2 regions of the Wukongibacter baidiensis genome follow, and region 2 is predicted to be linked to the other one. Evidence: riboswitches for the same ligand, from Rfam matches in the RefSeq annotation. Region 2 holds a riboswitch; the other holds the start of a gene.

Region 1 (4,615 bases), 410 kb from region 2:
ATCGTACTCTTTCCAGCACCATTTGGTCCAATAACCCCATACACCCTACCCTTTTCCAAGGTCATATTCTCGATATTTACTACTGTTCTTTCGCCATAAATCTTAACTAAGCCCTCTATCCTAATATCCATCTTTAGTCTCCTACTACGTATTTAAATAATACTGAATTTGTAATAAAAGAAATAGTTAGTAAAACAAGTCCCATGGCTATTGAAGTGGAATAGTTTCCCATACTATTATTCATTGCAATAAAAGAGGTCATAACCCTTGTATGCCCCTTTATATTTCCTCCTACTATCATTACTGCACCAACTTCTGATATAGCTCTTCCGAAGCCGGTTACAACTGCAATTAGTATATTTATTCTCATTTCTCTAACTAATAAAATTAAAGTGTCCCACCTATTTCCTCCAAGGGTTTTGCAAATTTGCTTTATTGCATGTCCTTGATCCTTAGAGTTGTTAAAGATAATGCCTGTAACAATAGGTGTAACTAATAAAGTTTGTGCAATAATCATAGCAGCAGGAGTAAACAACAGACTAAAATGGCCTAATGGCCCTCTTCTTGAAATAATAACAGCAACAACCAATCCTACCACTACTGGAGGCAGGCTCATAAAGGTATATAAAAACCTTGTAAATACTCTTTTAAATCTAAACTTTTTTAAGCCAAGAAAAATTCCAAGTGGAATCCCTATCAAAGATGAGATAAGTGTAGAAGTAAAGGACACATATATCGATAAAAATATTATTGAATACACTTCTCTATCAAGGGATAGAAGAAGTTTGATCCCCTCAGCAAATCCATCTACTATATGTCCCATACTCTACACCTCCATTTCTCTGCTGTCTGCTAATCTCTTAAGTCATATTACTTAAGTTTAAAATTATATAGTATTTTCCTAGTAACTAGCGGCTAGAAACTAGTTGCTACTTCCCATTTGGCGTAAACAAAGGTTGTCCAAATTTTTCTTTTCCAAATTCACCTATAAGCTTCTGCGTTTCTTCGGATAATAGCCACTCTACAAATGCCTTAGCACCTTCACTGTTAATCTTATCGTTTTTGTCAGGATTTACAGGAATAACACCATACTGATTAAATAGTTTAGAATCACCCTCAACAACTACTTCTAGTTCAATTTTATCCTTCATAGAAAGATACGTCGCTCTATCTGACATTGTATAAGCAAGCATTTCATTAGTCATTTGTATAACCTTGCCCATACCTTCACCAGCTGAAACATACCAATCACCTTTAGGCTCTACTCTTGCCTCTTCCCAGAATTTCTTTTCCTTTTTGTGGGTTCCTGAATCGTCTCCCCTAGAAACAAATTTGCCATTTCCTTCACTTAATATCTTAAATGCCTCTATAACATTGCTTTTTGCCTTTTCAGATAACTTTGCTGGATCATCTTTTGGTCCTAGGATTACAAAGTCATTATACATTACATCTGATCTCTCAGTTCCATGTCCTTCTTCAACAAACTTTTCTTCACTACTCTTTGCATGAACTAATAAAACGTCGGCTTCACCATCTCTTCCCATTTGAAGAGCTTTTCCAGTTCCTACAGCAACTACCTTTGCCTCTATACCAGTCTTTTCTTTAAAGTTAGGAAGAATATAAGCTAAAAGCCCGCTATTCTCTGTACTTGTTGTAGTCGCCAATATTATGCTTCCATTATCCTTTACTTCTTTAGATTCTTCAGTAGCCTTTGTTTCTTCTGTAGCTTTTACTTCTTCTGCAGCCTTCGGTTCCTCAGTAGCACTTTGCTTTTCAACAGCCTTATTTGCACATCCTGCAAACCCTACAAGCGCTAAAGTAACAATTAGTACCCCAATTAATATTTTGCTTATCCCCTTCATAGTTTCCCTCCTAAGTTTTCTTTTGCTTTTTAAGGAAAAATATTTAATGGCTTTCAAAAAAATAAAAATGTATTTTGAATGCCGGCATTATCAAACTACAAATTTTTAAATTTTGAGTTCAAATAAAAAAACATTCCTCTTGAAAGGAATGTTTTAAAACCATTAATCTTTTCCTTTCCAAACATGGGAGGCATAAAGATTTCTCCTTATACCCATCGGTCTATAATTCATAGTCTAATCCTTAGAATTAGAGACTCGGAAAATAAATATGTACTTCAATATGTGACAAAATTATATCACATTCTTACCCCTTGTACAACTCAATAATAGTCTGTATTTTTCAAAAATTCATTATTTAGGATTATTTATCTTTCATTGCCTTTAAATAATAAGTATATTAATATAAGATGTATAGTAATTCATAATAAATCATTCTTCATATAGGAGGGTAACATATGTTTAAAGTAGGTATTATAACTGCCAGCGATAAGGGTTCAAGGGGTGAGCGAGAAGATAAAAGTGGAGAATTAATTAAAGAAATTATGTCGGCCAATGGTTATGAGGTCGCTAGGTGGGAAATACTTCCCGATGAAAGAAGGCTTATTTCGGAAGAGCTTATAAATATGTCTGATAATCTTAATATAGATTTAATTCTTACAACGGGTGGAACGGGCTTTTCTCCAAGGGATTGGACTCCTGAAGCTACATTAGATGTAATTGATAGACAAGCACCTGGAATATCAGAGGCTATGAGATATTATAGTCTTCAGATTACTCCTAAGGCCATGCTTAGCAGAAGTGTTTCTGGAATTAGAGGTGAAACTTTAATAATTAATCTCCCTGGAAGTCCTAAAGCTGTTAAGGAAAATTTAGAATTCATATTACCCGCTTTGAAACATGGACTTGAGATTTTAAAGGGTATTGCTGGTGAGTGTGCTAGAAAATAGACTTAAAGTGGGCGTCTCAGAATGGCGAATTTCTGCGTTATTTGAAATTTCGACGACTTGGCACGTACGTTAGTACTAGCCAAACCGTCGAAACTTTAAAACCTTAACCCCGGATTATTTATAGAAAATTTAAAAGGGTGCAAGTAGTTTTGATTCTAAGACTTTCATCAAGTTCGAAGGCATACCTACGCCGTACGTCGAGAATTTGATGGATGTCTTAGAATTAAAAGGACGTAGCAGAGTTTTAAATTTTCTATGAATAACCCGGGGTTGACTTCACTCATTCTGAAACGCCCTGTGGCTGTATTCAATGAGACAGCCTTTTTTCCTATACTAGCATATATAACTTGTTTTATACAATCAATTATCACTACAGATATTTCCTCATAACTATGCCATCTTCATTATAGTCACTTTGTTTGTTATATTCAAAAAAGCTTTCTATTCGTAAAATCTCTTGAAAGCTGTTATCCTTATATATTTTTCTAGCCCTTTTCCACTTTTCAGAAACTATTAATATTATGCTTTTTAGATTATTGTTTGTAGTTACTATATATTTAGAAAACTCTTCAAACATTAGCTTGCCTAATTGTTTCCCCCGATATTTAGGACTTACTCCCATTGATGATATATATAATTCAGTTCCATTATTCCTATGGGATTCTTTTATAGAGTGTCCTAGTTTAAAGTCCTTCTCAGCAATATCGTCTTTATATTCCCAAAGCTCCGAACTTAAGTATCCTATAGTCTCATTCCCATATTCCATTATAAAAAAACCCTTATGGAATACATTAATTCGTTCAAGGAAAACCTCGCTTTTTTCACAGATTTCTAAATCGAAGGAGGATGTCTCTATTCTCATTATATCTTCTATATCATTATCATTTGCTAGTCTGAATTCAATTTTTCTAAAATCCATGTTATTCCTCCTTTAGCAACCTATCAACAAATATATGGTTACGACTTAATGTCTAGTCACCTATTGTTACTCTTACGCTTTTTCTTCGTTACTATTTAACAACAAGGGTCTTAATTATTGCAAAACACTCTCTTACATGATGATTTGGAATTATGTACAAAGGAGTCTTAGCTGGTAAACCAGTAGCTTCGAATCCTAGTCTACGTGCTATCAGCTTCGCTCTAAACAAATGAAAATCATTACTTGATATTGCAACCTTTATATTATCTCGAGAATCAACTATATCAATAATGTCCTTTGCATACTTTATATTCTCATAGGTGCTTCTTGATTTCTCTTCTTTAAATATCATATCCTTACTAAATCCATGATCAATAAGATACTTTTCCATAACATAGGCTTCAGAAAATTTTTCATCCTTACCTTTTCCACCGCACAGTATGAGCTTTTGATTATAATTACTTTCTTTTGTAAATTTAATAACGGTATCAAGGCGATATTTTAATTCTAATGATGGCCTATCATCAATTATTCCCGCTCCCAAAATCAAAATATAATCGACATCTTTTGTGTCATTGACATATGCTCCGGTTATTATCATACTTTCAACTATTATAAAGGATATAAGTATTATAATTATACCTATATTTACTAGTTTTTCAACGTTGCTTCTTATATAGAGGTTATTATATTTTCTAAGAAATCCGTGTACGAGCAAAATTACGCCCAATGCCAATATTACTTTCAAACCAAAATAAAAACCCCATCCCAATGACAAACCAAAAAAGCAATACAGAATACATAGAACCCCTATAGCAATTATTAAACTATTATAGTGCATCCCTATACGACTCCCTTTTCTTTTTAAATATTTCCTCAATCAATAT
Region 2 (4,615 bases):
TTAACCCCGCATGTATTCCACTTAAGGGTCCATGACCAGGTATAATGTCTTTAATAACCTTCACTCCTAGATGATTATATAATGACGGTTTATTTGAAACAATTATTTTTTCGCTATAGGATGAAACTTCATTTAAAATTGTCTCGATAAAACTTTTGCCTTTGACATGTAAGAATGATTTATTTCTATAATTCATCCTGCTATTCTTGCCGCCCGCAAGAATAATAGCCGTTTTGTCTAACATCATACCACCTCTTCAAGAAACACATTCAACGTTTTTAAATTCAGTTTATCTCTTGGGGCATAAAGATACAATTAAATCATTACTATTTCCACAATTTGTCCACTTTCAAGGGATGGTGAATCCTTTGGAACATCTATTAAGCAGTTGCTATTCAATATGCAATTCATCTTAGATGATGTCTGCATATTTTTTGTCAATATAACGCTCTTTCCCTTAGATGTATTGGTCATTTTTCCCCTTAAGAATCTTCTAACGGGACTCTTTTTAGAAAAGTCCTCTTCTAGTACGGCCTTATCCCTTACCAAAGTTAAATCCGTTCTATGAGAAATATTATTTATAATTGGTCGTGCAAGTAACTCGAAGGATATCATTGCCGCAGAGGGATTTCCCGATAGGCTGATTACCAACTTACCCTGTAGTTCACTACAAAGTACCGGTGATCCAGGTTTTATATTAACCCTCCAAAACAGAATGTTTGCCCCGCATCTATACATTACATCCTTTACGATATCCTTTTTTCCTACTGATACTCCCCCAGTAGTTATAAACAAGTCAACCCCATCAATTTCCTGCTTTATTCTTTCGCACATTATCTCAATGTCGTCACCAGCAACACCTAGAATTATAGGCTCTCCCCCAAGTTCTTTAATTCTTGATGCTATAGCATAAAGATTGCTATTGTATATTTTCCCGTCACTTAGCTCATCTTCAACACCTACAAGCTCATCTCCAGTACTTAAAATTGCAATCTTAGGTTTTTTATAGACACTTACTTTACTTACTCCTAAGCATGCTAACACTCCTATTTCAGGAGATTTCAACATTCTCTCTCTCTCTAGGATTAGCTGTCCTTTTTGAAAATCTTCGCCTTTAAAGCAATAATTATCCCATTTTTTAAGTTCCTTTAGAATTTTCACAGTCTGTCCATCTACAAGAGTTTCTTCCTGTCTAATTACACAATCTGCATTCCTTGGAATAGGTGCTCCCGTCATTATTCTTGTTACAGTGCCTCTAGATAGTTTTTTTTGAGGATATGAGCCAGCATATACTTCTTCAATTATCTCCAATTCAATTTGAGTATCTCCACTTGCCCCTTTTGTATCCTCGGCAATTAATGCAAAACCATCAAGTGGAGAACGGTCAAAGGGTGGATGGTTTATTGGAGAAAATATATCCTTTGCAAGTACTCTATTCTGAGCATCCATCAATGAGACCTCTTCGGTTTCTATATCTATTATTTTTTCATCTAGGATATTTAAGGCTGTTTCCAATTCTATTTTTTGTAGCATTTATAAATCACCAACCCTTTCCAAAGCTACAGTCGGGATATCTACACTCATCGCAAGACATACAGAATCCACCATGTCCACAGGCTGCAATATCTCTATGATTAATCTTGTCACCGGCAAGTACTCTAGGCAAAAATAAGTCAAAGCTAGTGGTTTTACAGTACATTCCACATCCCGGCAACCCTAAAATCGGTACTTCATCTTTATAGGCTACTAAGAGCATTGCACCTGGAAGGACAGGGGCACCATAGGAAATAATCTCTGCTCCAGTCTTTCTTATTCCTAACGGAGTAAGGTCATCGGGATCTACTGACATCCCACCGGTGCAAATGATAAGTTCACAACCCATTTCTATTAGTTCCTCTATTGACTGGGTTATTTTATCACTATCATCGGGTACTATTCTACTATCAACTACTTCACAACCATACTCCAATACCTTGCTCCTTACGACAGGTCCAAATTTATCTTCTATTCTGTTGTGATATACTTCATTTCCAGTAGTTACTATACCTACCTTAGATTTTTTATATGGAATTACTTTAATAATAGGTTTCTCACCAATAACATCTTCAGCCTTTACTATCTTTTCTTCTTCAATAATCAGTGGAATAACCCTTGTTCCCGCTAATTTCTGGTTCTTTTTCACAGGATAATTGTTATGAATAGTTGCTAAAATGATTTCATTGATAGAATTGATTTCTAAAAGTCGATCGGTGTCTATCTTAAGAATGCCATCCATATTTGCAATAAAGTTTATCTTCCCTTCTTTAACATCGCTTAAATATATCCCTTCGCCTGCAGCCTTGGACAATCTATCGGCTGCTTCATTCTCATGTAAATATCCCTCTTTCTTTTCCCAAACGTAAATATTATCTTTTCCCAAAGAAAGTAAAACAGGAACATCCTCTTCAGTAATTATATGACCCTTCTTAAAGGCTCTCCCTTTAAACTTTCCGGGAATGATCTGGGTTATATCATGACATAAAATGGTTCCTATGGCTGTCTCAACAGGTATTTTTTTCATTTTACCACTCCCATATATTAAGATTTTCAGAAACATATAATCCCTCTGTTTTGCTTCACAAAAAAAGCCCTTCATTGCTTGAAAAAGAGCAAGAAGGGCATATATATGGGTATAACATCATTTTAGAAACCATACACCTCAAATCATCCACTAAAATGATCAAAGCTAGACAATTCATAGAAGGATTTAATTTTCTATGAATTATATGAACTTAACTATATATACACTTTCTCCTTTTCAAGTTATGTGAAGGCACTTCCGTTTCCCAAAGTACCCCGTGGATTAATAAATCCAGGCTGTGTTCCTTAGACCGGAACTTCATTCCGTTATTATGGCACACTACGTCCTTAGGAATACACAGCTCGGAGAAGTAAAGATACAATATTAAGTTTTCATCAAACAAACTATCGTCTACAAGAAACGACAAATCTATACATTTAACATATCACTTATACCACATCTTGTCAACTACATGTAACTAGTGTTCTAAGGTCAAAGCAATTACTCAGTTTAGAGAATATTACTACTTCTTGAGCATTTTATAATCTAAGAGTACGCTCTGCCTTAGGTTCTTAACTAAATCTTTTATAAAGAGATCACACAAAAGTAAAAATACACTCTATTTTAATAAGTTAGAAATTTTCCACGCAGTATTCTTTACTTCATTCACAATTGATTCAAATTTCTCAGACCTAATTCTTGAGGTAGGTCCAGATATACTCATTGCAGCAATAACATTGTTCTCTTTATCCACTATCGGAGCCGCTACACAGGTTAAGCCTATTTCCAACTCTTCATTGTCTATCGCATACCCGTTAATCCTTACATCTTCTAGTTCTTTTAATAAATCATCCCAATTACTTATTGTATTCTTTGTGTATATAGGAAGATCCTGTGCTTGAAACCTATCTAAAACTTTTTTTGGTGAAAAGGCTAGTAAGCACTTTCCAACGGCAGAGTAATGACTCTCACTACTTGATCCAACAATAGGATTGACTCTTAAAATCTGATCAGGGCTTTCTTCCTTTAAGATTAGAATAGTTCTAGGATATTTTTGTGATGTCTTATCAAGCACCGATACATTTACAACCTCATGGAATTTTTCAAATAGTTCCTTGGCATATGGTCTAATGATATGCTTTAAAGGCATTTTCTCTCCAACCAGCATACCAAGGGCATAAATCTTCATTCCTAGCCAGTACTTTCCATTCTCCAGATTTTGTTGTGCAAAACCTTTATTTTCTAAAGTTGACAGAGTTCTATGAACAGTACTCTTATGTAGCCCTAAAGTTTTTGCAATCTCAGTTACCCCAAGCTCTCTTTGCTCATAATACAAAAGTATCAATATATCTAGAGCTCTGTCGATAGAATTTATGATTTCCCCGTTTTTATTCAAAGTAGTACTCCTCTCGTCTTATGACCAAATTATTCTCTTCTCAAAAGTCTGCCATCTTGTTGACTTTGTCAACAAAATGAGGCTATTCTCATAATCTGGACAAGCTAAATTTATTAATATTATCCCATAAATTTATATTTAAATCAAAGAGAATATTAAAGTTTTTACCTGAGTTTAATTCTTCTCAACAAGATAACGCCAGTATCTCATAGGCATATTTCTTTTTTGAAGCTTCGGATTAATCCTGTTTTTAATTGCAATGGCTTTAAAATATTCCTTCCAAAGTTCTTGATAGCCAAACTCATCTCTATCATATTTCAGTTCTTTATTAACATCAATGTCTCTGATTATCCAATCTTCACCGTTATATACTGCTCCAATACCCCTTTTCACATCATGTATTATCCAACTTTGGTCTGATAACCTATCAACAAAGTGTGGTGCAATCAGTCCAACAATATTGAACTTCGGCTCAATAGGAGCATAATAAACATTTCCTTCTAAACACCCGAATCTCACTAATCCCAGCATTAGATGTCTTTCTCTATCAATGCTTAATCTAGCCTTATGTATTTTTAATACCCTGTCATCGGCAATATTATCCTCTATACCGCCTCCTATCTTCCATCCTAATTTTAAATACTCGTATATCCAAATTC

Evidence for each region. A riboswitch is a leader RNA that binds a small molecule or an ion and turns the genes downstream of it on or off. The one in region 2 is predicted to bind molybdenum cofactor.
Region 1: it holds a riboswitch for molybdenum cofactor, as region 2 does, so the genes downstream of both, R9X47_RS06455 (extracellular solute-binding protein) here and R9X47_RS08115 (molybdopterin-binding protein) in region 2, are expected to answer to the same signal.

Annotation. Positions count from the first base shown of each region.
Region 1 covers NZ_CP138202.1:1,366,034-1,370,648, forward strand. Annotated here, with positions in the region: gene R9X47_RS06445 (ABC transporter ATP-binding protein) at 1-131, opposite strand, end outside; gene R9X47_RS06450 (ABC transporter permease) at 134-823, opposite strand; gene R9X47_RS06455 (extracellular solute-binding protein) at 930-1,862, opposite strand; molybdenum cofactor riboswitch at 2,017-2,135, opposite strand; gene R9X47_RS06460 (MogA/MoaB family molybdenum cofactor biosynthesis protein) at 2,318-2,809, shown strand; gene R9X47_RS06465 (GNAT family N-acetyltransferase) at 3,180-3,728, opposite strand; gene R9X47_RS06470 (YdcF family protein) at 3,820-4,569, opposite strand.
Region 2 covers NZ_CP138202.1:1,776,216-1,780,830, forward strand. Annotated here, with positions in the region: gene mobA (molybdenum cofactor guanylyltransferase) at 1-247, opposite strand, end outside; gene R9X47_RS08110 (molybdopterin molybdotransferase MoeA) at 316-1,533, opposite strand; gene R9X47_RS08115 (molybdopterin-binding protein) at 1,541-2,560, opposite strand; molybdenum cofactor riboswitch at 2,775-2,940, opposite strand; gene R9X47_RS08120 (IclR family transcriptional regulator) at 3,180-3,956, opposite strand; gene R9X47_RS08125 (TIGR03915 family putative DNA repair protein) at 4,131-4,615, opposite strand, start outside.